2 regions of the Nissabacter sp. SGAir0207 genome follow, and region 1 is predicted to be linked to the other one. Evidence: predicted binding sites of a transcription regulator. Region 1 holds the regulator's gene; the other holds the start of a gene.
What was found. Region 1 encodes CRP, which controls carbon source genes, mostly activating them, when cyclic AMP is high. Its sites were predicted from a motif close to ATGTGANNNNNNTCACAT; they were not measured.
Positions count from the first base shown of each region.

Region 2: a site for CRP is predicted at 6,995-7,012, ahead of C1N62_RS11260 (ABC-F family ATPase). Genes of this name have one in related genera too.

Region 1 is NZ_CP028035.1:267,202-281,680, forward strand. Features, by position in the region: gene C1N62_RS01125 (SPOR domain-containing protein) at 1-441, shown strand, start outside; gene dam (adenine-specific DNA-methyltransferase) at 523-1,347, shown strand; gene rpe (ribulose-phosphate 3-epimerase) at 1,417-2,094, shown strand; gene C1N62_RS01140 (phosphoglycolate phosphatase) at 2,087-2,785, shown strand; gene trpS (tryptophan--tRNA ligase) at 2,787-3,791, shown strand; gene tsgA (MFS transporter TsgA) at 3,891-5,084, opposite strand; gene ppiA (peptidylprolyl isomerase A) at 5,436-6,005, shown strand; gene C1N62_RS01160 (YhfG family protein) at 6,160-6,330, shown strand; gene C1N62_RS01165 (putative adenosine monophosphate-protein transferase Fic) at 6,320-6,922, shown strand; gene C1N62_RS01170 (aminodeoxychorismate synthase component II) at 6,955-7,530, shown strand; gene C1N62_RS01175 (aspartate aminotransferase family protein) at 7,666-8,880, shown strand; gene C1N62_RS01180 (YccS/YhfK family putative transporter) at 8,889-11,006, opposite strand; gene crp (cAMP-activated global transcriptional regulator CRP) at 11,068-11,700, opposite strand; gene C1N62_RS01190 (OsmC family protein) at 12,030-12,437, shown strand; gene C1N62_RS01195 (phosphoribulokinase) at 12,467-13,336, opposite strand; gene C1N62_RS01200 (YheU family protein) at 13,457-13,696, opposite strand; gene C1N62_RS01205 (hydrolase) at 13,693-14,479, opposite strand, start outside.
Region 2 is NZ_CP028035.1:2,553,002-2,567,480, reverse strand. Features, by position in the region: gene betA (choline dehydrogenase) at 15-1,700, shown strand; gene C1N62_RS11295 (ParD-like family protein) at 1,843-2,046, shown strand; gene map (type I methionyl aminopeptidase) at 2,043-2,831, shown strand; gene C1N62_RS11285 (YceI family protein) at 2,874-3,458, opposite strand; gene C1N62_RS11280 (DcrB-related protein) at 3,652-4,320, opposite strand; gene C1N62_RS11275 (GNAT family N-acetyltransferase) at 4,535-4,981, shown strand; gene C1N62_RS11270 (low temperature requirement protein A) at 5,059-5,613, shown strand; gene C1N62_RS11265 (nucleoside-specific channel-forming protein Tsx) at 6,003-6,872, shown strand; gene C1N62_RS11260 (ABC-F family ATPase) at 7,034-8,626, shown strand; gene C1N62_RS11255 (TIM-barrel domain-containing protein) at 8,693-11,056, opposite strand; gene C1N62_RS11250 (MFS transporter) at 11,072-12,373, opposite strand; gene C1N62_RS11245 (LacI family DNA-binding transcriptional regulator) at 12,667-13,740, shown strand; gene moeB (molybdopterin-synthase adenylyltransferase MoeB) at 13,744-14,479, opposite strand, start outside.

The DNA.
Region 1 (14,479 bases):
GCACCTTCCGCCGTCGCCCCAGCACCGCAAGTGGCCCCGGCCAAGCCGGCCGCCACCCATAGCCGCCCGCAGAGCCATGCCGCCGCGCCGCAGAGCGCGCCAGCGAAAAGCGCCCCGGCGCGTAGCAGCAGCGCCGCTTCCGGTGGCATTGTCGCCAGCGGTGGCGCGATCCAGGGCGCGCCTGCCAGCCACTACACCTTGCAGCTGAGCAGCGCCTCCCGTTCGGATACGCTGAATGCCTTCGCACGCCAGCAGAAGCTGACCCACTACCAGGTCTACCAGACCACCCGTGACGGCAAACCGTGGTATGTCCTGATCAGCGGCAACTATGCCTCCTCGGCGGAAGCCAAGCAGGCCATCGCCCGTCTGCCAGCGGACGTGCAAGCCAAGAAACCGTGGGTCAAGCCTGTACGCCAGGTACAGCAGGACCTGAAGAAATAAACCTTAGTTGTGCGCTGATGTGCTGTCTGAAACTAGAGTACAATCCGCGGCTCTGAATTGTATAAGTAGCTAACCGACGGCATGAAGAAGAACCGCGCGTTTTTAAAATGGGCTGGTGGCAAGTATCCCCTGATTGAGGAGATCAAACGCCACCTGCCCGCAGGCGACTGCCTGATTGAACCCTTTGTCGGCGCAGGCTCTGTGTTCCTCAATACAGATTATGACGCCTATATCCTGGCGGATATCAACAGTGACCTGATCAACCTGTACAACATCGTCAAGACACGTACCGACGACTTCGTGCGGGATGCCCGCGAGCTCTTCAGCGACGAGTTCAACAATGCCGACGCGTTCTACCGGTTGCGCACGCAGTTCAACCTCAGCCGTGACCCCTATGAGCGGGCGCAGCTGTTCCTCTACCTGAACCGCCATTGCTACAACGGCCTGTGCCGTTATAACCTGAGTGGCGAGTTCAACGTGCCGTTTGGGCGCTACAAGCGGCCCTACTTCCCGCAGGACGAGCTGGAGTTCTTTGCCCGCAAGGCCAATGAGCGCAACGCCACGTTCGTCTGTGAAAGCTACACGCAGACCCTGACCAATGCCCAACCGGGGGCCGTGGTCTATTGCGATCCGCCCTATGCGCCGCTCTCCGCCACCTCCAACTTTACGGCCTACCACACCAATGGGTTTGATATGGCAGACCAGCAGGAGCTGGCGCGGCTGGCGAACCACCTGGCCGATGAGCGGCAGATCCCGGTGCTGATCTCCAACCATGATACGGCACTAACGCGTGACTGGTATCAACAGGCGGCGGAGATGCACGTGGTGCAGGTGCGGCGCACCATCAGCAGCAATGGATTCGGGCGTAGCAAAGTGGATGAGCTTTTGGCACTGTATAAACGCTAAGGGGAGCGCGGTTCCGCCGGGTGTGTCGCGATCCCAATGACGATTAACCCCTACCGTTTGGAGATGCGGATGAAACAGTTTTTGATTGCGCCGTCGATTTTGTCGGCAGACTTTGCCCGACTGGGTGAGGATACGGCGAAGGTGCTGGCTGCCGGCGCTGACGTGGTGCACTTTGACGTGATGGACAACCACTACGTCCCTAACCTGACCATCGGCCCGGCAGTCTGCCAGGCACTGCGCAACTATGGCATTACCGCCCCGATTGACGTTCACCTGATGGTGAAGCCGGTAGACCGTCTGGTGCCGGATTTCGCTGCCGCTGGTGCCAGCTACATCTCCTTCCACCCAGAAGCCTCCGAGCATATCGACCGCACCCTGCAACTGATCAAGGATCATGGTTGCAAGGCTGGTCTGGTGTTCAACCCGGCCACCCCGCTGAGCTACCTGGATTATGTGATGGACAAGCTGGACGTGATCCTGCTGATGTCTGTTAACCCCGGTTTCGGCGGCCAGTCCTTCATCCACCATACGCTGGACAAGCTGCGCCAAGTGCGCCGCCGCATTGATGAGAGCGGTTTTGACATCCGGCTGGAAGTGGACGGCGGCGTGAAGGTGGAGAACATCGGCGAGATCGCCGCCGCGGGCGCGGACATGTTTGTCGCTGGCTCCGCCATCTTCAACGCGCCGGATTACCGTGAAGTGATTGAGCAGATGCGTGGTGAACTGGCGAAGGTGGCCCATGGCTGATTTCAGCGGCTTGCGCGCGCTGGCGTTCGATCTGGATGGCACGCTGATCCACAGCGCGCCGGGGCTGGCGCAGGCGATTGACCATGCGCTGGCGGAGGCCGGGCTGCCGGCCGCCGGCGAGGCTCGCGTCAGCACCTGGATCGGCAATGGCGCGGATGTGCTGGTGGAGCGCGCGCTCCACTGGGCGACGCAGGGTGAGGGCGGCCACGAGCTGGCCGCGCTGCGCGCCCGTTTTGACCACTTTTACGCCCAGACTGCCGAGTCGGGCAGCCAGCTCTTTCCGGGCGTGCGTGACACCCTGGCGCAGCTGGCGCGTAGCGGCCTGCCGCTTGGCATCATCACCAACAAGCCCACGCCCTTTGTCGCGCCGCTGTTGCAGGCACTGGGCATCGCGGAGTACTTCTCGCTGGTTATCGGTGGCGATGACGTAGTGGCGAAGAAGCCGCACCCGGCCCCGCTCTATCTGATGCTGGGCAAGCTGGGGGTACGGGCGTCGGAGATGGCGTTTGTTGGCGACTCGCGCAATGATATTCAGGCGGCCAAGGCGGCCGGCTGCCCGGCGATTGCGCTGAGCTATGGCTATAACTACGGTGAGCCGATTGCGCTGAGCCAGCCTGACTGCGTCATCGACCATTTTGCCGATTTGTTGCCCACTCTTGGGCTGTCATCATTCAAGAATCAGGAAGCATAACATGAGTAAGCCCATCGTATTCAGCGGCGCGCAGCCGTCCGGTGAACTGACCATTGGTAACTACATGGGTGCGCTGCGTCAGTGGGTAACCATGCAGGATGAGTATGAGTGCATCTACTGCATCGTTGACCTGCACGCCATCACGGTGCGCCAGGACGCCAACGCGCTGCGCAAGGCCACGCTGGATACGCTGGCGCTCTACCTGGCCTGCGGCATCGACCCGGAAAAGAGCACCATCTTTGTCCAGTCCCATGTGCCGGAGCACACGCAGCTGAGCTGGGTACTGAACTGCTACAGCTACTTTGGCGAGCTGAGCCGCATGACCCAGTTCAAGGACAAGTCAACGCGCTATGCCGAGAACATCAACGCTGGCCTGTTTGACTACCCGGTGCTGATGGCGGCGGATATCCTGCTCTACCAGACCAATCAGGTGCCGGTGGGGGAAGACCAAAAGCAGCATCTGGAGCTGAGCCGTGACGTGGCGGCGCGCTTCAACGCGCTGTATGGCGATATCTTCAAGGTGCCGGAGCCGTTCATTCCGAAATCTGGCGCGCGCGTGATGTCGTTGCAGGAGCCGACCAAGAAGATGTCCAAGTCCGATGACAACCGCAACAACGTCATCGGCCTGCTGGAAGACCCGAAAGCCGTGGCGAAGAAGATCAAGCGTGCGATGACCGACTCCGATGAGCCGCCAGTGGTGCGTTATGACGTCGCCAACAAGGCGGGCGTCTCCAACCTGCTGGACATTCTCTCTGGCGTGACCGGCAAGCCGGTGGCTGAGCTGGAGAAGGAGTTCGAGGGGCTGATGTATGGCCACCTGAAGGGCGCGGTGGCGGATGCCGTCTCCGGGATGCTGACCGACCTGCAGGCGCGCTACCACCACTTCCGCGATAACGAGGCGCTGCTGCAACAGATCATGCGTGATGGCGCAGCCAAGGCGCGTGCCCGTGCGCAGGAGACGCTGACGCGCGTCTATGACGCCATCGGCTTTGTCGCCCAGCCGTAACTGGACCATCTGCTAAAAACCGCCGCTTCCGGCGGTTTTTTTATGCCCGCAAAATAGAAAAGGGCGCCCTGAGGCGCCCTTGCTGGGGAAGCGATGGCCTTAGTGGCTGGCTTCCGCCGTGTGGCCGTGCTGGCGGTGCTTGGTCACGAAACCAAGCAGCAGGCACATCACGAAGACCACCAGATAGAGGCTGTTGGCGGTCGCCAGTGCCGCGTGCTCGCCGCTTTTGGCAACGATCGGGCCGGTCACCACGAAGGTCAGCATGGTGCCGACGGTGCCGCAGGTCAGGATGAAGTTCACCAGTTTCGGCGACGACACCTTGGTCTGTTGGGAGCCGAGGGTGATCAGCGTGGTGTAGATGGCACTGGAGACAAAGCCCAGACCCAGAATGGTGTAGTGCAGCATCGAGGCGTCAGAGGTGCTGATGAACAGGTACATCAGCAGGGTCGAGGCACCCGCCAGCACGGTGACGATGCGTTGCAGATCAAAGAAGCGCAGCACCACGCTGAAGACCCACATGCCCACCATGTACGCCGTCCAGAAGTTGCTCACCAGACTACCGGCTTGGGTGATGTCCATGTTGAACTGCTTGGCGGCGTAGGTCGGTACCCACTGGATAAAGCCAAGCTGGCCAAGGATGTAGCACAGGGCGGCGATGGAGAGGAACAGCACGCCAATGCCCCACTTCTCTTTCTTCACGGATTGCACGGACTTCGGCGCGTCGTTGCCCAGTTTCGGGAACTCCGACACCAGCGTCAGGATGAAGATGGCGATATAGAGCACACCGATGCAGGCGTAGACCCAGTACCAAGCAATGCTGCGTGCCAGCAGGGCGGCGGCGATGATCGGGAACAGGGTGCCAGCCATACTGAAGAAGGAGTCGGTGAACAGCAGGCGCGAACCGCGCTGGCGACCCTCATACAGGTGGGTGATCAGGAAGGTACCGATCGACATGGTGATGCCGCTGACCACGCCAAGGATAAACATGCAGCCAGAGAAGACCGCCAGGCTATGGCTGTTCATCAGGCCGACAATCGCCACCAGCATCAGCACAAAGCCGAAGATCAGCTGGCGCTTCAGGGCGATGATCTCCATCAGCCAGGCGTTGAGGAAAATGGACACCAGGATACCGGCGTTTAAGAAGGTGAAGGTGTTACTCATGCTGGAAACCGGCAGGTTGAAGTACTGCGCGATATTTCCCATCACCATCCCGGTGACAATTACCAATGCGCCGGTAAGCGCGTAGGAGAAGAAACTAATCCATGTGAGCCTGATTCGATTGCTGTTAGTCATAGACGTGCCTGGTTGTCAGTTAAACGTAAAAATGTGGGGGGAACTGGCAATCCGCCTGAGAGATCAGGCGTGAAGCGCAGAATCGTAACACAGGGCAGCGAATTATTTGTGATGCATATCTTACTTCTTGTGTAATAGCTGCAATAAATGGCAAAGCTTTGCCAAATGTCGCCAATTTTGTGCAGGCAAACGATAACCCTGCATCGGTTCCCAGCCGGTCGTGTCAGGCGGCGACACGCTGGCCGTCACCTTTTGTTAAAGTAAATAAAGGTAAAGCGCTGGCGCCCCTTTGGGGGCCTCTTTAGAATCAACGCGTTTGTGTTGTTTGTACCCGGAAAAAGGAACCCGTTCATGTTCAAACGTACTTTAGTGGCTTTTGCCACGCTGTTTTCCCTGACGGCGCTTGCCCCATTGGCGCAGGCCGCAGGCGAGACACACGTCATGCTTACCACGTCAGCGGGAAATATTGAGCTGGAGCTGGACAGCCAGAAAGCCCCGGTTTCCGTGAAGAATTTCGTCGATTACGTCCAGAGTGGTTACTATAACAACACCCTTTTTCATCGCGTGATCCCAGGTTTTATGGTTCAGGGCGGCGGCTTCACCGCTGACATGCAGCAGAAGATCACCAACGCCCCGATCAAGAATGAGGCGGACAACGGCCTGCGCAACCTGCGCGGCACCATCGCCATGGCGCGTACCGCCGATAAAGACAGCGCCACCAGCCAATTCTTTATCAACGTGGCGGACAACGCCTTCCTGGATCATGGCCAGCGCGATTTTGGCTACGCCGTATTTGGCAAGGTGGTCAAGGGGATGGACGTGGTAGACAAGATCTCCCAGGTGAAGACCGAAAACGTCGGCCCTTACCAGAATGTGCCTTCCAAACCAATCACCCTGCTTTCCGCCAAAATCCTGCCTTAACCCGCAGCGGGGCCAGCCGTGGCTGGCCCCGTTTCGCCCCGACCTTTTATCCGTCGCCCTGCGTCCCGAATGCCAATGTCTATACTTAGCCGCAGGCAGGCGAAACAGTGCCTGCCCTTACCGGACGCATTAACCGGCCAAAAGGAGGTCTACCGTGGCGAAAAAGATGACGCTCAGGCAAAAAGAGAAGCTGTTTGATCAGCGGAAAAATGCCAATTTTCAGGCAAGCACGGCCCTTGATGGCCACCAGATTAAGGCGGTCACGCTGCCCGCCGACGAGGCACTGGCGCGTCTGGAGGAAGTGAGGGCCAACTATGAACGATAAATTTGGCGATGGCGCCGATCCCTATCTCTATGCCAACTCCCAGGTACTGAAAAACAAGCTGGGCATCCGCAAGGCCGCCACCCTGCTGGAGGCGGAACTGGCGCTGACGCCACTGCGCGCCGCGACCATCCCGCTCGGGCCGCGCGAGTGCGGGCTACCGCACCTCTGCGCCATCCACCAGACGCTGTTCCAGGATCTCTATGAGTGGGCTGGCGAGTTGCGCGAAATGGATATCTATAAGCAGGATACCCGCTTCTGTCACTTCGCCTACATTGAGAAAGAGGGCAACGCGCTGATGCAGGCGCTGGAGGATGAGGAGTACCTGGCTGACCTGCCACGTGACAAACTGGTGGAGCGGCTGGCGTACTACTACTGCGAGTTGAACGTGCTGCACCCGTTCCGCGAGGGCAATGGCCGGGCGCAACGCATCTTCTTTGAACAATTAGTGATTCACGCCGGCTATGTCATTGACTGGTCGCGCGCGGATCATGAGGGCTGGGTAGCGGCCAATGAGAAGGCGGCGTTTGGCGATCTCAGCGATTTGACCGCCATTTTCAATAAAGTCGTGAGCGAACCCGGCGAAAATGAGTAGAATTGCCCGGTGATGTTCTGCCGGATCTGCCCATGCTGCTGTTGATCGATAACTACGACTCCTTCACCTATAACCTGTACCAATATTTCTGCCAGCTCGGCGCTGAGGTACAGGTTATCCGCAACGACCACATTGACCTGGATGGCATCGCCCGGCTGGCACCGGCGCAGTTGGTGATCTCGCCCGGCCCCTGCACGCCGGATGAGGCGGGCATTTCGCTGGCCGCCATCCGCCACTTTGCCGGTAAGCTGCCGATTCTGGGCGTCTGCCTTGGGCATCAGGCGATGGCCCAGAGCTTCGGCGCGCGCATTGTCCGCGCCCGGCAGGTGATGCATGGCAAGACCTCGCCCATCCGCCATGATGGCGAAGGGGTGTTCCAGTCGCTCAACCAGCCGTTGACCGTTACCCGCTACCACTCGCTGGTGATTGATCCACCGAGCCTGCCCGACTGCTTCCGCGTCACCGCCTGGACGGAGCGCGACGGCGCGCAGGATGAGATCATGGGCATCCGCCACCGCACGCTGCCGCTGGAGGGGGTGCAGTTCCACCCAGAGAGCATCCTGAGCGAACAGGGTTTGCAGCTGCTGGGCAACTTCCTCGCCCGCTGACGGCAACAATTTGCCGCCGCAGGCGATTTCCGGTTGCCTGTAAGTGATTTATTATGCATATTTCCTGATTATAATTTCATGGGCTGTGGCGGCATCGGGTCGTGGCGGCTGGTCTGATGGCAGAGGGAGAGCGGTATGACAGATAAATCAGCAGTGGGTCGTGACACGTTTGATCAGGTGATTTTGCCTGTTTATGCACCGGCACAGTTCATTCCGGTGAAGGGCAAGGGCAGCCGGGTCTGGGATCAGCAGGGCAAGGAGTATGTGGACTTCGCTGGCGGCATCGCGGTGACCGCGCTTGGCCACTGCCACCCGGCGCTGGTGGCGGCGCTGCACCAGCAGGGCGAAACGCTCTGGCACGTCAGCAACGTCTTCACCAATGAGCCGGCGCTGCGTCTGGCGCAGAAGCTGATTGACGCCACCTTCGCCGAGCGTGTCTTTTTCGCCAACTCCGGGGCAGAGGCTAACGAGGCCGCCTTCAAGCTGGCGCGCTACTACGCCTCCCACCGCCATAGCCCTTACAAGAGCAAAATCATCGCGTTCCACAATGCCTTCCACGGCCGCACGCTGTTTACCGTGTCGGTGGGCGGCCAGCCCAAGTACTCCGACGGCTTCGGCCCGAAACCGGCGGACATCGTCCATGTGCCTTACAACGATCTTGATGCGGTGAAAGCGGTCATTGACGACCACACTTGCGCCATCGTGGTGGAGCCGATTCAGGGCGAGGGCGGCGTGACACCCGCAGACGCTGCGTTCCTGCAAGGGTTGCGCGCGCTCTGTGACCAGCATCAGGCACTGCTGGTGTTTGATGAGGTGCAGAGTGGCATGGGCCGGAGCGGCCAGCTCTTCAGCTACATGCACTACGGCGTGACGCCGGACATCCTGACCACCGCCAAGGCGCTGGGGGGCGGTTTCCCGGTCAGCGCGATGCTGACCACCGAGGAGATCGCCTCGGCAATGACGGTCGGCACCCACGGCACCACCTACGGCGGCAACCCGCTGGCCTGCGCGGTGGCTGAGGCGGCATTGGATACCATCAACACCCCGCAGGTGTTGGCGGGCATTGAGGAGCGTCGCCAGCACTTCCTGAAGGCGCTGGAGGCGATCAACCAGAAGTATGCGATCTTCAAAGAGGTGCGCGGCATGGGGCTGTTGCTGGGCGCAGAGCTAAGCGAGCCGTACCAGAACAAGGCCCGCGATATACTGACGGCCGCGGCGGAGCAGGGGCTGATGATGCTCAACGCCGGGCCGAATGTGCTGCGTTTTGCGCCGTCGCTGGTGATCGAGTTTGATGACATCCATGAGGGCATGGCGCGGCTGGAGAAGGCCATCGCCACGCTGGCGGGTTAAATTCCCCTCTACTCTGAAGCCGCCTCCGGGCGGCTTTTTTGATCGCGCCTCACGCGGCGCGCCAGCCAGATGCCGTGGTGCGGGCGCTGTCGCCAGGCCAGGCTGGAGATGGTGTTCATCGCGCTGAGATGGGAGAGGATGCGGCGCAACGGGCGCTCCATCTCGGTCACTGGCATCTCCGGCGCGCTGTCCGGCGCACGGAACATCGGCCCTGACGAGGGGCTGCCGTCGGCCGGGCCGTCATACATCAGCCGCTGCTGGCAGCTCTGGAGCGCAATCTCACAGGTTTCCAAATACTCCTGCGCCAGCGCCGGGGTCAGCATGTAGTGATCGCGCGCCAGAATGGTCATCGCGTTCAGGTGCTCAACAATCGACTGGCTGTGCATCACCCAGAGCCGCATGTCAGTCAGGTAGTGGGAGTTGAAGCCCGGCTCCTGCATCGCCTGATTGAGGGCGGTGTAGAGGGTGTTGTGCGCCTGATTGGCCATGATGCGGGTATAGGCCAGCTTTGCCGGGTCTGGATCGGCGCTGAGCAGCAGGCGGATCGCCTCCTGATAGGCTTCCAGCGCCTGCCAGGCATTGTCGCGCAGCTTGCCACTCTGCCACTGCGGCCAGAGCCAGATGGTGCTGCCGAAGGCCAGCGCGCAGCCAATCAGCGTGTCTACCAGCCGTGGGATCAGGAAGTTGGCGCCATTTTGCGTCACCAGTTGCAGCGTATAGACCGCCGTGATGGTCAGCCCCACCATGCCCAGCCCGTAGTTATTGCGCAGCACCAGATAGGCGGCCAGCATGATTAACACCATCAGGCCCAGCATTGCGGCCTGCGGCAGTTGCAGGTGCAGTACACCGGCGGCCAGCACCAGCCCGGCTAACGTGCCGATGGCCCGGTGCTGGATGCGCACGCGGGTGGCGTTGTAGCCGTTCTGGATCACCAGCAGCGCGGTGAGCAGCACCCAATAGGGTTTCGGCAGGTCAAAGAACAGGCCAATCGAGCTGCCGAGCGCCAGCATCACGCCGACACGTGCGGCGTTGCGCAGTGACATCGAGCGCCAGGAGAGGTAGCGCTTCAGCGCTGGCCAGAAGGGCAGGCGGTTGCGGCTCTCCATCAGGTTGCGGCGATAGAGCGGCCGCTGGGTGTGCAGCAGGCGCGCGATGCGGCTGAAGTGGTAGTAGCAGAACTGGCCGACCGGATTATCAGGGTAGCGGTTGGCAATCTTCTCCAGCGCCGCCAGTTCGCCGCCCATCTCAAAGCGGGCGGAGCGGCGGTGGTAGAGCAGGTCATCGGCAATCATCCGCAGCCGCTTGGCGATCACCTCCGCATTGCGGCGGATAATTGCCTCTGCCTGGCTCTGCGCCACCAGTTTCTGCACCTCCTCTGGCTGGTGCAGGCTGACGGTAATGTGCTCCTGGAGATCGAGCGCTACCTGAAAGGCGCGGAACAGCCGCCGATAGTGCGGGTGGCGTTCGCCGGAGAGCATATGCAGTTGCTGGTAGACCTGCACAATCAAGTCCATCACCTTCTGCTGGCGTTTGAGCAGCGGGGGGAGGGCAGTGTCTGGATCCAGATGCTGGGTCAGCAGGCTGTACTTGGCCTCAACGTAGTCACCCAGTTCGCGGTAGAGCAGGCTGAGCGATTCACGCATCGGCTGCTCTTTCCACAGCCGGAACCAGCCCCAGGTAAACAGCCCATACCAGAGCGTGCCGAGCAGGAATAGCCCCGGCGCCTGCCAGAGCGGCGTGGTGCCAGCCATGCTGAGGGTAAAGATGGCCGCCACCAGCGTGCCGTTGAGCAGCCGGCCATGCAGCGGGCTGAGCTCGCCTGTCACGCCGAGCAGCAGCGCCAGCGCCAGCAAAATCAGCGGCAGCGGCCAGTGGGCGTAGAGCAAGAGCAGTTGCAGTATCAGGCTGCATCCGGCGAACAGCGTGCCGCCAATGGCCAGACGTTTTACATAGCGCCGATGGGGCGTGTCGAGACCGGCGATGTTGCAGCAGGCGGGCACCAGTGAGAAGAGCAAGCCGACCTGGAGCTGGCCGAACAGCAGCGCGATGGCCGCAGGCAGGCAGAGCACCAGCGTTTGCCGCAGGGCGTAGTTGACTTCAGGATGGTAAATAAGGCGGCGCCACATGTTCAATCAGGGAAGAACGGCGCAGTGCGGGGGGCCGCAGCTGCGCCGTGTTGATCCGGGATTAACGGGTGCCGTAGACGACAATCGTTTTGCCGTGGGCGGAGATCAGGTTCTGATCTTCCAGCATTTTCAGGATGCGGCCGACGGTTTCGCGGGAGCAACCCACGATTTGGCCAATCTCCTGGCGGGTAATCTTGATCTGCATACCATCGGGGTGGGTCATGGCATCAGGCTGTTTCGCCAGATTGAGCAGGGTCTGGGCGATACGGCCAGTCACATCCAGGAAGGCGAGGTTGCCCACCTTTTCGGAGGTAACTTGCAGGCGGCGCGCCATCTGGGAGGAGAGGCGCATCAGGATGTCCGGGTTGACCTGGATCAGCTGACGGAATTTCTTGTAGGAGATCTCCGCCACTTCACAAGCCGTTTTGGCGCGTACCCACGCGCTGCGCTCCTGGCCCTCTTCGAACAGGCCAAGCTCGCCGATGAAATCCCCTTGGTTGAGGTAGGAGAGGATCATCTCTTTGCCCTCTTCATCCTTGATCAGCACGGCGACCGAACCTTTCACGATGTAGTAGAGCGTTTCAGCCTTTTCACCCTGGTGAATCAGCGTACTTTTGGAAGGGTATTTATGAATATGGCAGTGAGACAGGAACCATTCGAGAGTAGGGTCTGTTTGCGGTTTGCCGAGAACCATTTGCTTTTATCCTCTGTTGTAATCGCTGCCCAAAATCACAGGGCTCAGAGTTCCCTGTACGGCGTTTTGAAAATACGCCTCTTTCAAGAGTATTAACTGTCTGATAATGCTGCAAGGCGGAGGCTGAAAAGTCGCCAAACGGCGGCCTCGTCGTTCCATTGAAAACCTGACCTTGCTCCATACAGAACATTTTGTTTCGGGTTTGTTTTATCACAGCCTGAACCGAGTGTCTTCTGTTGTCTCGCTTCAGCATGATGAAGATCGGCCCGATTGCCTGTTTGGCTGCGAGGGGTTAGGCTATTTTCAGAAAATAATCGGAGGGTGAGGCTATGCAGGCACGGGTAAAGTGGGTGGAAGGGCTGACGTTTCTGGGGGAGTCCGCGTCGGGTCACCAGATCTTGATGGATGGCAATGCCGGTGACAAGGCACCCAGCCCGATGGAGATGGTGCTGATGTCCGTGGGCGGCTGTAGCGCGATTGATGTGGTCTCCATCCTACAGAAGGCGCGGCAGGATGTGCGCGACTGTGAGGTGCGCCTGACCTCAGAGCGCCGCGACGAGGTGCCGCGCACCTTTACGCACATCAACCTGCACTTTGTGGTGAGCGGCAAGGGGCTGACGGAGAAGAGCGTGGAGCGCGCCGTCAACCTCTCGGCAGAGAAGTACTGCTCGGTGTCGCTGATGCTGGGCAAGGCCGCGTCAGTGACCCATAGCTTTGAGATTGTCAGCGTCGAGTGACGCCCAGGGGGGCGGCCCGCCGCCCCCGTTTACTTGATGATTTTCCCCTCCAGCAGCCGCTGCACCAGCGGTGCCATGATCAACTCCATCGCCAGCCCCATTTTGCCGCCCGGCACCACTAATGTATTGATATGGGAAATAAATGAGCCTTGCAGCATAGCTAGCAGATAGGGGAAATCGATCGCCCCCAGCCCGCGGAAATGGATCACCACCAGACTCTCATCCAGCGAGGGGATCGCCTTGGCGGCAAACGGGTTGGAGGTGTCCACCGTCGGCACGCGCTGGAAGTTGATATGGGTGCGGGAGAACTGCGGCGTGATGTAGTTGATGTAATCCTCCATCGACCGTACCACCGAGTCCATCACCGCCTCGCGCGAGTGGCCGCGCTCATTGGTGTCGCGGATCAGCTTCTGGATCCACTCCAGATTGACGATCGGCACCACGCCGACCAGCAGATCCACATGCCGCGCCACGTCGTGGTGCTCAGTCACTACCCCGCCATGCAGCCCCTCGTAGAACAGCACGTCGGTCTCCTCCGGCAGCGGGTGCCAGGGGGTGAAGGTGCCCGGCACCTGATTGTAGGGCACCGCCTCGTCATAGGTGTGCAGGTACTTGCGCGCCTGCCCGTTGCCCTCACGCCCATACTGGATGAAGGTCTGCTCCAGCAGGCCGAAGTCATTGGCCTCCGGGCCAAAGTAGCTGACGTGCCGGCCCAGGTCGCGCGCCTTGCGGATCGCCATGTCCATCTCTGGCCGGGTGTAGCGGTGGAAGCTGTCGCCCTCCACCTCGGCGGCGCGGATGTTCAGTTGCTGGAAGATTTTGCGGAACGCCAGGCTGGTGGTGGTGGTGCCGGCTCCGCTGGAGCCAGTGACGGCGATGACCGGGTGTTGGGCTGACATAGTTTCAAGACTCCGTGAGAGGTGATGCCTGCATACCGTGCAATCAGCATAATTAATTATAGAGTTACCATAATTATGCGAATGCGCCTAGGGGGCAGGCCCTCGGTCACTCAGCCTTGGTCACTCGGCCTGCTCGCCCCGATCGCCACGGAACTGGTTGCGCGGCATGATATTGACCGACTCATGCAGCTCCGACCATACCAGCACCACTTCACCACTTTTTAACTGGCGGCGTACATCTTCGACCTTCTGCTCCAGCGTCCGTTCATGTTCGCCGTAATCAGTGCCCTCGCGCAGGACAAACGCCTCAATCAGGTTGCTCAGGGTGTCGCTGTCGAGTTCTTTCCAGGGAATAATCATGCTTCAGGCTCCAGATAGGGGGACAGCCAGGCCGGGATACGGTGCTCCAGCCACATTTGCGGCCGCTTCAGGGTGCCGCTGACAAAACCGACATGGCCGCCATGCTCCGTCAACTGGTACTGGACGTTGGCAGGGAGCTGGCCGGCATCGGGGATCACCGCGTCGGTCATAAAGGGATCATCCTTGGCATGGATGATCAGCAAGGGGGTGGTGATGCGCGGCAGCAGCGGCATCGCGCTGCAACGGCGATAGTAGTCGAGCGCGTCGTCAAAACCGTGGGCGCGCGCGGTGATGGCGTCATCAAAGTCGCGTAGCCGCTTCAGGCCCTTTAGCTGCTGGAGGTTGACCGGCAGGGTATTCGGGTAGGCCTGAAGCTTGCGGGCGGCGTTGCGCTTGAGCTGCTCAAGCAAATAGCGTTGGTAAACGCGCGAGAAGCCCTGCTCCAGCCGCTGTGAGCAAGGCTCCAGCATCAGCGGTGCCGAAACCACCACCGCTGCGGCCAGCCGTGCGCGCTCGCCCTCCTCGCCCAGATAGCAGGCCAGCATATTGCCGCCGAGCGAGACGCCCACCGCCGCCGTCGGCGCCGGGCCGTGCTGCTCCTCCAGCCAGCGCAGGAAGAAGCGCGCATCCTCGGTTTCGCCGGAGTGGTAGATGCGTTGCAGGCGATTGGCCTCGCCGCTGCAGCCCCGGAAGTGCATCACCACGCCCAGCCAGCCGCGCTGCTGCCAGGCGTGGAGCAGGCCGTGGGCATAGGGGCTGTAGAAACTCCCCTCCAGCCCGTGG
Region 2 (14,479 bases), 1.6 Mb from region 1:
TGAGGAGACATTCAATGGAATACGATTACATCATCATTGGCGCCGGTTCGGCTGGTAACGTGCTGGCGACCCGCCTGACCGAAGATCCGGGTGTCACCGTACTGCTGCTGGAAGCCGGCGGCCCCGACCACCGCCTGGATTTCCGTACCCAGATGCCAGCCGCGCTGGCCTTCCCGTTGCAGGGCAAGCGCTACAACTGGGCCTACGAGACTGACCCGGAGCCGCACATGAACAACCGCCGCATGGAGTGCGGGCGCGGCAAGGGGCTGGGCGGCTCCTCGCTGATCAACGGCATGTGCTACATCCGCGGCAACGCGATGGACTTCGACAACTGGGCGAAAGCACCGGGGCTGGAGCACTGGAGCTACCTCGACTGCCTGCCATACTTCCGCAAGGCAGAAACCCGCGACATCGGCCCGAATGACTACCACGGCGGCGATGGCCCGGTGAGCGTGGCGACGCCCAAGGCGGGCAACAACCCGCTGTTCGAGGCGATGATCCAGGCTGGCGTGCAGGCGGGCTATCCGCGCACCGACGACCTGAATGGCTACCAGCAGGAGGGCTTTGGCCCGATGGATCGCACCGTGACGCCGAACGGCCGTCGTGCCAGCACCGCGCGCGGCTATCTGGATCAGGCCAAGGCGCGCAGCAACCTCACTATCCTGACCCACGCCACCACCGACCGCATCCTGTTTGACGGCAAGCGCGCCGTGGGCGTCAGCTACTTCCACAAGGATGAGTACAACGCCAAGACCGCGCGCGCCAGCCGCGAAGTGCTGCTGTGCAGCGGTGCCATCGCCTCGCCGCAGATCCTGCAACGCTCCGGCGTCGGCCCGGCCGCGCTGCTCAACAGCCTGGATATCCCGGTGGTGCATGACCTGCCGGGCGTCGGCGAGAACCTTCAGGATCACCTGGAGATGTACCTGCAATACAGCTGCACCCAGCCGGTGTCGCTCTACCCGGCGTTGCAGATGCACAACCAGCCGAAGATTGGCGCGGAGTGGCTGTTCAAGGGCACCGGCGTGGGTGCCAGCAACCAGTTCGAGGCCGGTGGCTTTATCCGCAGCCGCGAGGAGTTCGAGTGGCCGAACATCCAGTACCACTTCCTGCCGGTGGCCATCAACTACAACGGCAGCAACGCGGTGAAGGAGCACGGCTTCCAGGCACACGTCGGCTCCATGCGCTCGCCGAGCCGTGGCCGCGTGCAGGTGAAGTCCAAGGATCCGCGCCAGCACCCGAGCATCCTGTTCAACTACATGGCGACCGAGCAGGATTGGCAGGAGTTCCGCGACGCGATCCGCCTCACCCGTGAGATCATGGCGCAACCGGCGCTCGACCCCTACCGTGGCCGCGAGATCAGCCCCGGCGCGCACGTGCAGAGCGACGAGGAGCTGGATGCCTTTGTCCGTGAGCACGCCGAAACCGCCTTCCACCCGTGCGGCTCCTGCAAGATGGGCACCGACGAGATGGCAGTGGTGGATGGCGAGGGGCGCGTCCACGGCATGAATGGCCTGCGTGTGGTGGATGCCTCCATCATGCCGCAGATCATCACCGGCAACCTCAACGCCACCACCATCATGATCGCCGAGAAGATGGCCGACGCCATCCGTGGCCGCCAGCCGCTGCCGCGCAGCACCGCCGACTACTATGTGGCGGGCGATGCGCCGGTGCGCACTGAGCCGCTGAAGAAAACCGCCTGATACCCTGAGGCCACTTCTCCCCATGCCCAAGGGCGCTGCCGATGCAGCGCCCTTTTTTTGCGCACGTCCTGCCACACCGAAATGCCCCTCCTGTTATACGCTTCATATATGTTTCATATATACCGCGTAGAGTGACTGACCAATGGGCATCATCAAAATTTCTGACTTCATCCATGACGAACTGCGGGTCGCCAGCGACGCCTACTGCCGTTCCATCAATGCGCAGGCCGAGTACTGGCTGCGTATCGGCCGGCTGGCAGAGCAGAACCCCCACCTGAGCTATACGGAAATTACCCAGCAGCTGCTTACCCCCCAGCCTGCGACCGCCGACAAGGAGCAACCATGAACGACATTACCCTGCACACCGCCGCTGACATTGAGAAAGCGCGCCTCGCTGGCCACCTGGCGGCCGAGGTGCTGGCGATGATTGGCGAGCACGTCAAACCCGGCGTCACCACCGAGGCGCTGGACGCCCTCTGCCACCGCTACATTGTGGAGACGCTGGGCTGCACCCCGGCCAACATCGGCTACCACGGCTACCCGAAAACCATCTGCACCTCGGTCAACCATGTGGTGTGCCACGGCATCCCCACCGACAGCAAGACGCTGAAGGCGGGTGACATCGTCAACATCGACGTGGCGCTGATCAAGGATGGCTGGTACGGCGACACCAGCCGCATGTACTTCGTCGGCGAGCCGGGCATCCGCGCCAAACTGTTGGTGGAGACCACCTACGACGCGATGGTGGCGGGCATCCGCGCGGTCAGGCCGGGCGCGACGCTGGGCGACATTGGCTACGCCATCCAGAACGTGGCGCATGAGAAGGGCTTCTCCGTGGTGCGTGACTACTGCGGCCACGGTGTCGGCACCGAGTACCACACCGAGCCGCAGGTGCTGCACTATGGTCGGCCGGGCGAAGGGCTGGTGCTGAAACCGGGGATGATCTTCACCATTGAGCCGATGATCAACGCCGGCAAGGCGGCAACCAGCGTGCTGGCCGATGGCTGGACGGTGGTGACGCGCGATCGCTCGCTCTCCGCGCAGTGGGAGCACACGGTGGCGGTGACGGAGGAGGGGGTGGATCTGCTGACGCCGTGGCCGGACGGTCTGGGGAGTTACCCGTCGATTTAACGCGAGGGAACCCCTGCCCGGCGTGCCGGGCAGGGGAGGGGCTTACTTGGCGTAGGCTTCGGTGGAGATGGCAATCACCACGTCGTCGCTGACCGCCGGGACATATTTGTCCAGCTTGAAGTCGGAACGCTTGATGGTGGCGGCGGCGTCAAAGCCAATCGCCTGCTTCTTCACCATCGGGTGCTCACCCTGCTTGTTCAGCACGGCGTGCAGGGTCACCGGCTTGGTGATGCCCTTGATGGTCAGGTTGCCCTCGACGTCATACTTGTTGTCGCCAGCGTGGGTCACCTTGGTGCTGTGGAAGGTGGCAGTCGGGTATTTGGCAACGTCGAAGTACTCCGCGCCCTTGAACTCGCTGGTCAGCGCGGCGACGTGGGTGTCGATGGTGCTGATCGGCAGGGTGACGTCAACCTTGGACTTGGCCAGATCGTCGGCGTCAAACACGATGGTGCCGGTGACGTTGGAGAGGTCAGCGGTCGGGTGCGAGAAGCCGAAGTGCGTCCAGGCTACTACCACGGAGGTATGGCCAGGATCCATCGCGTAGGTCTGGGTAGCCGCCAGCGAAACCTGGGAGTAGAGGCCGAGGCCCAGCATGGCAGGGAGCAGCACTTTTTTCATGACTGACATTATTACGTCCTTTTGCAGTGAATTCAGGGTCAACAAGACCAACCAGTCTGCAAGAGGGCGCGCCGCGCCGCCAGCTAATATATTTGACCGGTATATTCAAAAAATTTTACTAATGGATTGGGTAAATTGCTCTAGCGGCATCGCCCAATAAAAAAGGCTGCCCATCGGCAGCCTTTTTAATCGCATCAAAAACTTACTTGAAGGCGATGTTGTCGCTGATCGCCTTGACCAGCGCCTCATGCGCGGCCAGATCATCAGAGACGGTCATGATCTGGATATTGATCATCTGTGCGTTCTGCTGGGTGGTCAGGCTGGTGCTGATGGCCGCCCGATCCTGCTGTTTGATTTTGGACTCAAACTGGAAGAAGGGGTGGCCGGAGAGGGTGACCATGCCCTTTTTCAGCACATTTACGCTGGAGTACTGCTTTTTGAAGGTCTCAAGCAGTTTCGGGCCATTCTCTTCCAGCGTCTTTTTCAGCACCTCACGGTCAGCCAGCGGCGTCAGGCCACCGTAGTTGATCAGGGTGACCATCTGGTGGGTGGTGGGGTTGGCGAAGACGCGGGTCAGCACGCGGTCGCCCTCTTTTGGCGTCGGGGAGCGATCGACAAAGCCCTTCGGCAGCGTGAAGGAGAGGCGCGGCTGGGCAGCCGGCTTGGCGGCTTCTGCGGCTGGCTGCGCGGCGTTGCTGGCCGGGGCGGCTTGCGCCGGGGCCGCTTTTGCGTCTGCGGCAGCTTTCTCAGCCGGGGCGGCGGTGGCAGCCGGGGCGGCTTTGTCAGCGGCAGGTTTCTCGGCGGCGTTATCACACGCGGTCAGGCTGGTCAGCATCAGGGCGGCCAGACCATATTTCACAATCGGTTTCATGGTTACGTTTTCCTGGAAAAAAGATCTGGCGGAATATACTCAGCTGATGAGCGGGAACAAATGAATCATGATTTCACGATTGCTACATTAATGATGTTGACAATAATCATCTGATTTTGAAGGGATAATATTTTCAGTCGGTGAGTGGGAAAAGTGTGCCGGGAAAATAGGATTTTTAGTATAAATAATCTAAATGATTAACTTGGGAATTATTATGGCTGACATTGATTGGCAAGATCTGCACCACAGTGAACTGGGCGCTGCGCCGCTCTACGCGCTGCTGGCGCTGCGTTGTGAAGTGTTTGTGGTGGAGCAGGCCTGCCCCTATCTGGATGTGGATGGGCGCGATCTGGCGCAGGGCACGCGCCACCTGCTGGGCTGGCAACAGGGGCGGCTGGCGGCCTACGCCCGCCTGCTGCCGGGCGAGGAGGTGGCGATTGGCCGGGTGGTGGTCGCACCCTTTGCGCGCGGGCAGCAACTGGGGCGTACGCTGATGGCGCAGGCGCTGGCGGCCTGTGCGCGCCACTGGCCGCAGGCGGCGGTGGTGCTCTCGGCGCAGGCCCACTTGCAGGCGTTCTACCGCGGTTTTGGCTTCTCGCCCTGCTCGGAAGTCTATGATGAGGATGGGATTCCCCATATCGACATGCGCCGAACTGTCTGAATTTCACGCAGGCACGATCTTTTGTCAAAAAAATCGGGTAACGTGGGCTTTCCCCCTGCTTGCTGGAGAGAACCGAGATGCCAAGAACGCTCTCCCGTTACCTGATGGTGGTCACCGCGCTGCTGGTGCTGGCCGCCTGGATGACCATCACCGCGCTGAGTGACCTGCCACCCAGCACGCCGGTGCTGCTGGCGGCGCTCTCCGCGCTGCTGGGGGCGCTGGCGATCTGGTGCCTCTACTATGCCGCGCTGGCACAGCCGGTGCGCCCGGCATGGCCGGGCAGCAGCGGCCACCTGACCCATGTGGTGATGATCATCGCCCTCTGCGCCTGGGCGGTGGGCAATGCGCGCGTCATCGCCTACCCGATGCAGGCCACCCACCTGCCGGCCGCCTGTGTGCTGGTTGGCGCGCCGCTGGCGTGGCTGGCGGCACTGATGCTGTGGCAGTACCGGCGCGGCCTGCGGGTGCCACGCCAGCACCTGATTGGGCTGCTGGCGCTGGCGCTGCTGCTGCCGGTAAGCGGCTATGCCGATCTACTGACCACCAATGGTCTGGCGACGCTGATCCTGCTGGCGGTGCTGCTGTGGGAGCCGCTGGCGCGCAGCCGTCGCGCCGCCTGGCGATCGCAATAGGGCGCGGCGATGCCCGCCCACTTCCTTACCTTTCCTGCCTAAAAAGCCAGCAAACGGACGCCACCGATTGCGTCTGGCTAAGTAAACGATTGCGCAGCCGCAAAAAAACAGTATCTTTACGTCCCGTTACAGATTGTGATCGTCCTCACGAAAAACATGTATCACTATGCAACTAAAATTGACATTTATTGACATAATCGCATATTAAGTGACACCTGATTATTGCCGGTAACAAGGTTTGGAGCGCCGCCCCTCATTACGGCTGCTCACCGACCGGCTGAGTGGCTTCTGATGACACACCTGAATGAGCAATAACGCTGCCGCATGTTGTGTGGTTCACCACATCCCCGTTTGGCAGGGAATCGCCCTTTAAAGCACTGGTAATGACAATGAATAAAACTCTTCTCGCCGCGGGCGCTCTGGCTGCCCTCTCTTACAGCGCCACCTCAATGGCGGATGACACACAGGGTGAGTACCTCTCCGACTGGTGGAAACAGAGCGTCAACGTGGTGGGCAGCTACCACACCCGCTTCGGGCCGCAGCTAAACAACGATCTCTATCTGGAGTATGAAGCCTTTGCCCACAAGGATTGGTTCGACTTCTACGGCTATGTGGACGTGCCGAAAGCCTTTGGCGTCGGCAATGGCAACGACGTCGGCATCTGGGACAAAAACGGCTCCCCGCTGTTCATGGAGATCGAGCCGCGCTTCTCCATCGACAAGCTGACCGGCACTGACCTGAGCTTCGGGCCGTTCAAAGAGTGGTACTTCGCCAACAACTACATCTTTGACATGGGGCCGGACAGCGACAACCGCCAGAACACCTGGTACATGGGTCTGGGCACCGACATCGACACCCACACCCCGCTGAACCTGTCACTGAACGTCTACGCCAAGTACCAGTGGGAGAACTACAGCGCCGCCAACGAAAACAGCTGGGATGGCTACCGCTTCAAGGTGAAGTACTTCCTGCCGCTGGGCGATGTCTGGGGTGGCCACGTTAGTTACATCGGCTTCACCAACTTTGACTGGGGCTCTGACCTGAACGAGAACGGCAACAAGGCGCGCACCAGCAACTCCATCGCCTCCAGCCACATTCTGGCGCTGAACTACGCGCACTGGCACTACTCCTTTGTGGCGCGTTACTTCCACAACGGCGGCCAATGGCAGGATGGCACCGAGCTGAACTTCGGCAAGGGCAACTTCGACGTCAAGTCCACCGGCTGGGGCTACTACGCGGTGATCGGCTACAGCTTCTGATCCCCGTCCCAGACGCGCAAACCCGGCCCCGGCCGGGTTTTTGCTTTTTTGGCTGGCTTTTTGCCCGTCTGGCTAAGTTTTGCGCAAAATCCTGCGCGATCCCGCCTGCCGGTTGTGGCATAATGCGCGCCTCATCACATTCCAAACCAAGAGCGAGCGTTGTGTTAAGTACTAACAACATCACCATGCAGTTCGGCAGCAAGCCGCTGTTCGAAAATATCTCCGTCAAGTTTGGCGGCGGCAACCGTTACGGTCTGATTGGCGCCAATGGCTGCGGCAAATCGACCTTCATGAAGATCCTCGGCGGGGATCTGACGCCGAGCGCGGGCAACGTCTTCCTCGACCCGAACGAACGTCTGGGCAAGCTGCGCCAGGATCAGTTCGCTTATGAAAACTACACCGTGCTGGACACCGTCATCATGGGCCACGTCGAACTGTGGCAGGTGAAAGAGGAGCGCGACCGCATCTACGCCCTGCCGGAGATGAGCGAAGAGGATGGCTACAAGGTGGCTGACCTCGAAGTGGCCTATGGCGAGATGGATGGCTACACCGCCGAGGCGCGCGCTGGCGAACTGCTGCTGGGCGTCGGTATCCCGGTGGAGCAGCACTACGGCCCGATGAGCGAGATCGCGCCGGGCTTCAAGCTGCGTGTGCTGCTGGCTCAGGCGCTCTTCTCCGACCCGGAGATCCTGCTGCTGGACGAACCGACCAACAACCTGGACATCGACACCATCCGTTGGCTGGAGCAGGTGCTCAACGAGCGCAACAGCACCATGATCATCATTTCGCACGACCGTCACTTCCTGAACATGGTCTGCACCCACATGGCCGATCTGGACTACGGCGAGCTGCGCGTCTATCCGGGCAACTACGACGAATACATGACCGCTGCCACGCAGGCGCGTGAGCGCCTGCTGGCCGACAACGCCAAGAAGAAGGCGCAGATTGCCGAGCTGCAATCCTTCGTCAGCCGCTTCAGCGCCAACGCCTCCAAATCCAAGCAGGCCACCTCGCGTGCGCGCCAGATCGACAAGATCCAGCTGGATGAGGTGAAAGCCTCCAGCCGCCAGAACCCGTATATCCGCTTCGACCAAGAGAAGAAGCTGTTCCGTAACGCGCTGGAAGTGCAGGAGCTGTCAAAAGGCTACGACGACGGCCTGCTGTTCAAGAAGCTGAACCTGATGGTGGAAGTGGGCGAGAAGGTTGCGGTGCTGGGTACCAACGGCATCGGTAAGACCACCCTGCTGAAGACGCTGGTGGGCGAAATTGAGCCAAACAACGGCACCGTGAAGTGGTCTGAGAATGCCTCCATCGGCTACTACGCGCAGGACCATGCCGAAGAGTTCGACTGCGACCTGACGGTCTTTGACTGGATGAGCCAGTGGAAATCCGAGAAGGAAGATGAGCAGGCGGTGCGCAGCATCCTCGGCCGTCTGCTGTTCGGTCAGGACGACATCAAGAAGAAGGTGAAGGTACTCTCCGGTGGCGAGAAGGGCCGTATGCTGTTCGGTAAGCTGATGATGCAGAAGCCCAACATTCTGGTGATGGACGAGCCGACCAACCACCTCGACATGGAGTCCATCGAGTCGCTGAACATGGCGCTGGAGATGTATGAAGGCACGCTGATCTTCGTCTCCCACGACCGCGAGTTCGTCAGCTCCCTCGCCAGCCGCATCCTGGAGATCACCCCGAACAAGGTGGTGGACTTCAGCGGCAACTACGAGGACTACCTGCGCAGTCAGGGCATCTACTGATCGGCCACGCCGAGCAGCCAGAAGTAAAAAAGCCGGGGATGCCCCGGCTTTTTTTATGCCTGTGTCTCAGCGCTGCCAGGTGTCGCCCTCGACGCCCTCCACCAGCAGGCGGCGGGTCTCGCCGGCCGGCAGGGTGAGGCGCAGCGCCTGCCAGGCTGGCTGGTAGTGGCCGCGGCGCTGGAAGCTGAGGCGGATCTCGGTGTCGGTGCAGGCCATCTCCCACGTCAGCCACAGCGCCTCATCCTGCTGGTAGCCCCATGACTCGCCATCATCCTCAAACAGGCTGCCGTGGCTGACGCCGTGGCCGCGCAGCGGGTAGAGGCGCAGCTCGCGCTGGTCATCGGCCTGCGCGTCAACGTGCGTGATGCGGCTACTGTGCGGCAGGGCACTGCCAGCGCGCGTCAGCAGCGGCAGGCGCTCCAGCGGCGCGTCGAGGGTGACCCACTGGCCACCGGCGTACCACTGGCCGGTGTAGTAGTCATACCAACCGCTCTGGTTGTCCGGCAGCCACAGGCGGCGCTGGCGCTCGCCCGGCTCCACCACGCTCGCCACCAGCAGGTCACGCCCCAGCAGGAACTCGTCGCACTCGGCGAAGGTCTGCGGATCGTGCTCATGGTCGAGGAAGGTGGGGCGCAGCAGCGGCTCATCCTCATCATGCGCCTGCCACAGCAGCGTGTAGAGGTAGGGCAGCAGCCGGTAGCGCAGCGCGATGGCGTCGCGGATCGCCGGGGTGACGGTCGGGTACATCCACGGCTCGTTGACCGTCTGGTCATCGTTCCAGGAGTGGATGGTGAAGCGCGGGTGCATCACGCCATTCTGTACCCAGCGCACAAACAGCTCGGCGTCCGGTTTGTCGCCGGAGAAGCCGCCGACGTCGTGGCCGACGTTGTACAGCCCGGACAGGCTCATCCCCAGCCCCATGCGGGTGTTGTAGCGCAGCGTCTCCCAATTGGTGCGGTTGTCGCCGCTCCAGGTCTGCACGTAGCGCTGCATCCCGGCACAACCGGAGCGCGAGATGAGGTAGGGGCGTTTCTCTGGCGCGAAGGCTTGCTGCGCTTCCATCGAGGCACGCATCATCAGCAGCGGCATCACCGGGCGGATGTGCTTGATGGCGATCTCGCGGCCAAAGCCGTGGCAGCGTGCCTCACCGTCCCACACCTCATACTCGTTGTTGTCATTCCAGGTGGAGTCGATCCCCTTCTCCAGCAACTGGGTGGTGACCCCCTGTTGCCACCACGCGATGGCCGCCGGGTTAGTGAAGTCGAGGTGCGATCCCTCGTCATCCCAGAAGCTGGAGCGCTCCGGGCAGGGCTGCTCGGAGTCGCGGATAAACAGCCCGCGCTCCGCCACCTCCTGGTAGCGCGGGTGATCCTGCAACAGGCAGGGTTTGATGTTCGCCGCCAGCTTCAGGCCTGCGTCATGGAAGGCGCGGCTCATCACCTCCGGCTGCGGCACCTTGTCGTAGTTCCAATTAAAGACGTAGCGCTTGTTGTTGATGGAGGTGTAGCCGGAGGAGAGCTGGAACGAGTCGCAGGGGATCGCCTGCTCGCGGCAGAGGCGGATAAAGTGCATCAGCTGCTGCTGGGCGTCCGGCGCGTCGGTGTAGTGCATGGTCGAGCCGCTGTAGCCGAGGCTCCATTTCGGGCCGAACAACGTCTTGCCGGTCAGGCGCACAAAGGCCTTGGTGACATCCAGCACGCGCGGGCCGAGGAACAGGTAGTAGTCGATGTCGCCCGCCTCCGCCTGCCAGCGGCGGTAGGGCAGGTGGTAGTTGTCCAGCTCATTCCCCAGATCGAGCCAGCAGCTGCTCAGGTTGTCATAGAACAGGCCGAAGCTGACGCCGGGGCGCTGGGTGATGGTGAACGGGATGTGCTTGTAGAGCGGGTCGGTGCTGGCGGCGTTGTAACCCATCGCGTCCAGGTTGCGCATCTCATAGCGCTTGCCGGTGCGCTGCAACGGCCCGGCCTTCTCGCCCAGCCCGTAGTAGCGCTCCTCCGGGTAGCGGCGCTGGTAGTGCGCCACGCCGTCGCCGTGGGCATTGAGCTGGTAGGCGCTGGTGGGGCGGTCGCTGGCCAGCGGCTGCCATGCGCCAGCCTCGTCGCGGTGGTGCCACTCCAGCCACAGCGGCTGGTGCACGGTAACGCGCAGGCGATCGGTGCTGACGCGCAGGCCGCCGTCGATCTCCTCCAGTTCAAAGCCGGGCAGGGTGAAGCCCGCCAGACTCTCGCGCGGCCGCCCCTCCCACGGCGTCTCCCCCTCTGGCGCGATACTCCAGGTGCGATCCAGCGCCAGCTGGTTGCGGCGTTTGAGCAGCACGCGGAACATGCCGCTCTCCAGCACATAGAGGCAGAGGCGGTGGCTGCCCTCCACGGCCAGTTCCACGTGGTGGGCGTCTGATGACAGCAGTGACCAATTCTTCAGGATTTTCATCATTCACATTCCATTTCAGGCACGCGCGGTGCGGCGTTCAGCAATAAAGGCAATCAGGAAAATCGCGCCAATCAGGTCGAAAAAGCCCATGGCGATAAACAGCGGGTTGAAGCCGATGCGGTCGGCGGTGACGCCAATCAGCAGTGAGAACAGGAAGCTGGCGATCCAGGCGGCGGAGCCGCGCATCCCGTTCACCGTCGCCATCTGGCCACGGTCGAAGGTCTCCACCACCAGCGCGCTCAACATGCAGGAGATGATCTGGTGGCCGAAGCCGCCAATCGAGATCAACGCGATGGCGATATAGGGGTCTTCCGTCAGGGCGACCAGCGCCAGCGCCACCATCATGCAGGCCCCGGTGACGGAACTGGCGACCACCGAGTTGATGCGGGTGCAGCCAAACAGCTTCACGTAGAGGCGGGTCAGGTAGCCGCTGGCGGCGCTGCCGAGGTCGGCGGCGAGGAACGGCAGCCAGGCAAACATGGCGATCTGTTTCAGATCCATGCCGCGCTCATTGGCGAGGTAGAGCGGCACCCAGAAGCTGAGCACGGCCCACGCCGGTTCCGCCATAAAGGCCGGGATAGCGATGCCGTAGAAGCGGCGGTTCTTCGCCACGTTGCGCAGCGCGGTCAGGAACGGCTGCTTGACCGGCGGCGGCTCGTTGTCCTGCTGGATGAAGGCCAGCTCATCCTTGCTCAGGTTGGGGTGGCGCTCCGGGTTGTGGTAGCAGAGCCACCACAGCAGCACCCACGCCAGCGCCAGGCCGCCAGTGAACATGAACGCGCCCTGCCAGCCGAAGGAGACGTGGGCAAAGTAGACGATGGGCGGGGCCAGCATCGCGCCGATGGAGAAGCCGACGCCCGCCCAGCCGGCGGCGATTGGCCGCTCACGTTTCGGGAACCACTCACCGATGGTTTTGGCGTTGGCCGGGGTGGCCGCCGCCTCCGCGCCGCCCATGAAGAAGCGCAGGATCGCCAGATGCAGCCAGCTACCGGCCCCGGCATGCAGGATGCAGATGATGGCCCACAGGGTGGCGCAGATCATGAAACCGAGCTTCAGGCCAATCACGTCAATCAACCAGCCGCACAGCGGTTGGAACAGGGTATAGGCGAGCTGGAAGGCGCCGACAATGTAGGAGTACTGCTCGGTGGTGATGCCGAGGCTGGTCTTCAGCTCGGGCGCCAGGATGCCGAGGGAGTTGCGGGTAATGTAGTTGATGGTAACGCCAAGCAGAAACAGCACCAGCACCCACCAGCGTAGGTGGCGGAAGGTGCGTTTCGCCTTCACGGCGGTGACATCCTGATTTATGCCATGACTCATGGGGGGTCTCCACGTAGCAATGATTCTCGGATTGGTATAACAACTTAATTTGGCAATCAGTGGTTTAACTTTTTGAATTTAATCTTTTTTATGTGATCTGACGCAGCATTGCCGGGGCAGGCTGTTCGACAAATCGAGACTAATTGAGTTATAAATCGACCAACAGCGGAATTTATGAAAGCTTTTTCACCGTTACGGTAAAAACCGGTTTACGCAGCGGGAAATGTCATAGGGAAAGCGCATTTTTCCACCGTGAAAATTTTTTCATTGGCCAAATGGGCAGAGATCACAAAATGGAGAAAAAGCTAAAAATCAGCCAGATCGCCGCCCAGACCGGGCTGTCCATCAGTACGGTGTCGCGGGTGCTGGCGGGCAAGGCCAACACCAGCGAGGCGGCGCGGCGGCAGGTGCTGGCCTGCGCGCAGCACAACGGGGTGTTGCAGGGGCTGGCGGCCGGGCGGCTGCTGCTCAACAGTTTGGTGGTGTTTGCGCCACAGCGTGCCTTCGACGAGCGATTGGATGTCTTCTACTACCGGGTGATTCAGGGCATCAGCAAGGCGCTGGCCCCCCATGAGGTACGGCTGCGCTACTGCGCGCTGGAGGAGCACGACAGCGACGCCAACCTGTTTTTGGCGAAGATGAGTGAGGCGGAGAGCGAGGCGGCGATCTTGATCGGCATTGACGATCCGCACATCCACGATTTGGCGGCGAACGTCGGCAAGCCCTGTGTGTTGGTCAACTGCCGTGACCAGAAGATGCGCCTGCCGGGCGTGGCACCCGATCACCAGCTGATTGGCGCGGGCGCGGCCAGCTACCTGTTTGAGCAGGGGCACCGGGCGGTGCTGAACCTGCTCTGCCTGCGGCGCTACACCATGGAGCTGCGGCTGGCGGGCATCCGTGACGCCTGGGCGACGCACAACCTGCCGTTTGACGAGGCGCGGCACCTGATCGCCGCGCAGGGCTTTAGCGCCCGCGAGAGCGAGCAGCTGATCGCCGACTATCTGGCGGCCACGCCGCGCGGCCAGTGGCCGAGCGCGCTGCTGGTGGGCGGGGATTTCATGGCCGCTGGCGCGGTCAGCGCGCTGCAAAAGGCCGGGCTGCGGGTGCCACAGGATATGTCAGTGATGAGCATTGATGGCTTTAATCTGGCGGCGATCCATGACGTGCCGCTCACCTCGCTGCACGTGCCGCGTGATGAGCTGGGGGAGGAGGCGGTGCACATCCTGCAACAGCGGCTGATCCGCCCACAGGCACCGGTGGGCAACTGGCTGTTCGGCGGCACGCTGGCGGTGCGCGAGTCGGTGCGCCGGGTGCGTCTGCACCCCGGCCACAGCCCGGTGAAGGATGCCGGGCTGTATGATGAGTGACGGCTAGTGGCCGCCGCACACCTCGCACTGCGGGTTTTTCAGCAGTTTCAGGCTGCGGAACTGGAGGGTCATCGCATCAAACAGCAGCACCCGGTGGGTCGCTGGTTCGCCGTAGCGCGTCAGCACCTTGATCGCCTCCATCGCCTGCAAGCTGCCAACGGTGCCGACCAGCGGGGCCATTACCCCGGCCTCGACGCAGGTCAGGGCGTTCTCGCCGAACAGGCGGCTCAAGCAGCGATAGCACGGCTCATCTTCGTGCCAGGTGAAGACGCTGAGCTGCCCCTCCATGCGGATCGCCGCGCCTGAGACCAGCGGCGTGCGCGTGGCGAAGCAGGCGCGGTTGAGCTGGTTGCGGGTGGCGACGTTGTCGCTGCAATCGAGCACCACGTCAGCCGCCGCCACCTCTGCCGCCAGCGCCTCCTCCTCGAGGAGCTGGTTCAGGGTGCGGATACGCACATGCGGGTTGATGGCCGCCAGCGCCAGCGCCGCCGACTCCACCTTCGCCATGCCAAGGCGCGCGTCGCTGTGCAGCGTCTGGCGCTGCAAATTGGAGAGCGACACGGTATCGAAATCGACCAGCGTCAGCATACCGATGCCCGCCGCCGCCAGATATTGCGCCGCCGCGCAGCCAAGGCCGCCGAGGCCAATCACCAGCGCGTGGCTGGCCTTCAGCGCCTCCTGGCCGTCAAAGTCAAAGCCGCGCAGCACAATTTGCCGATTGTAGCGCAGCGTCTCCTCG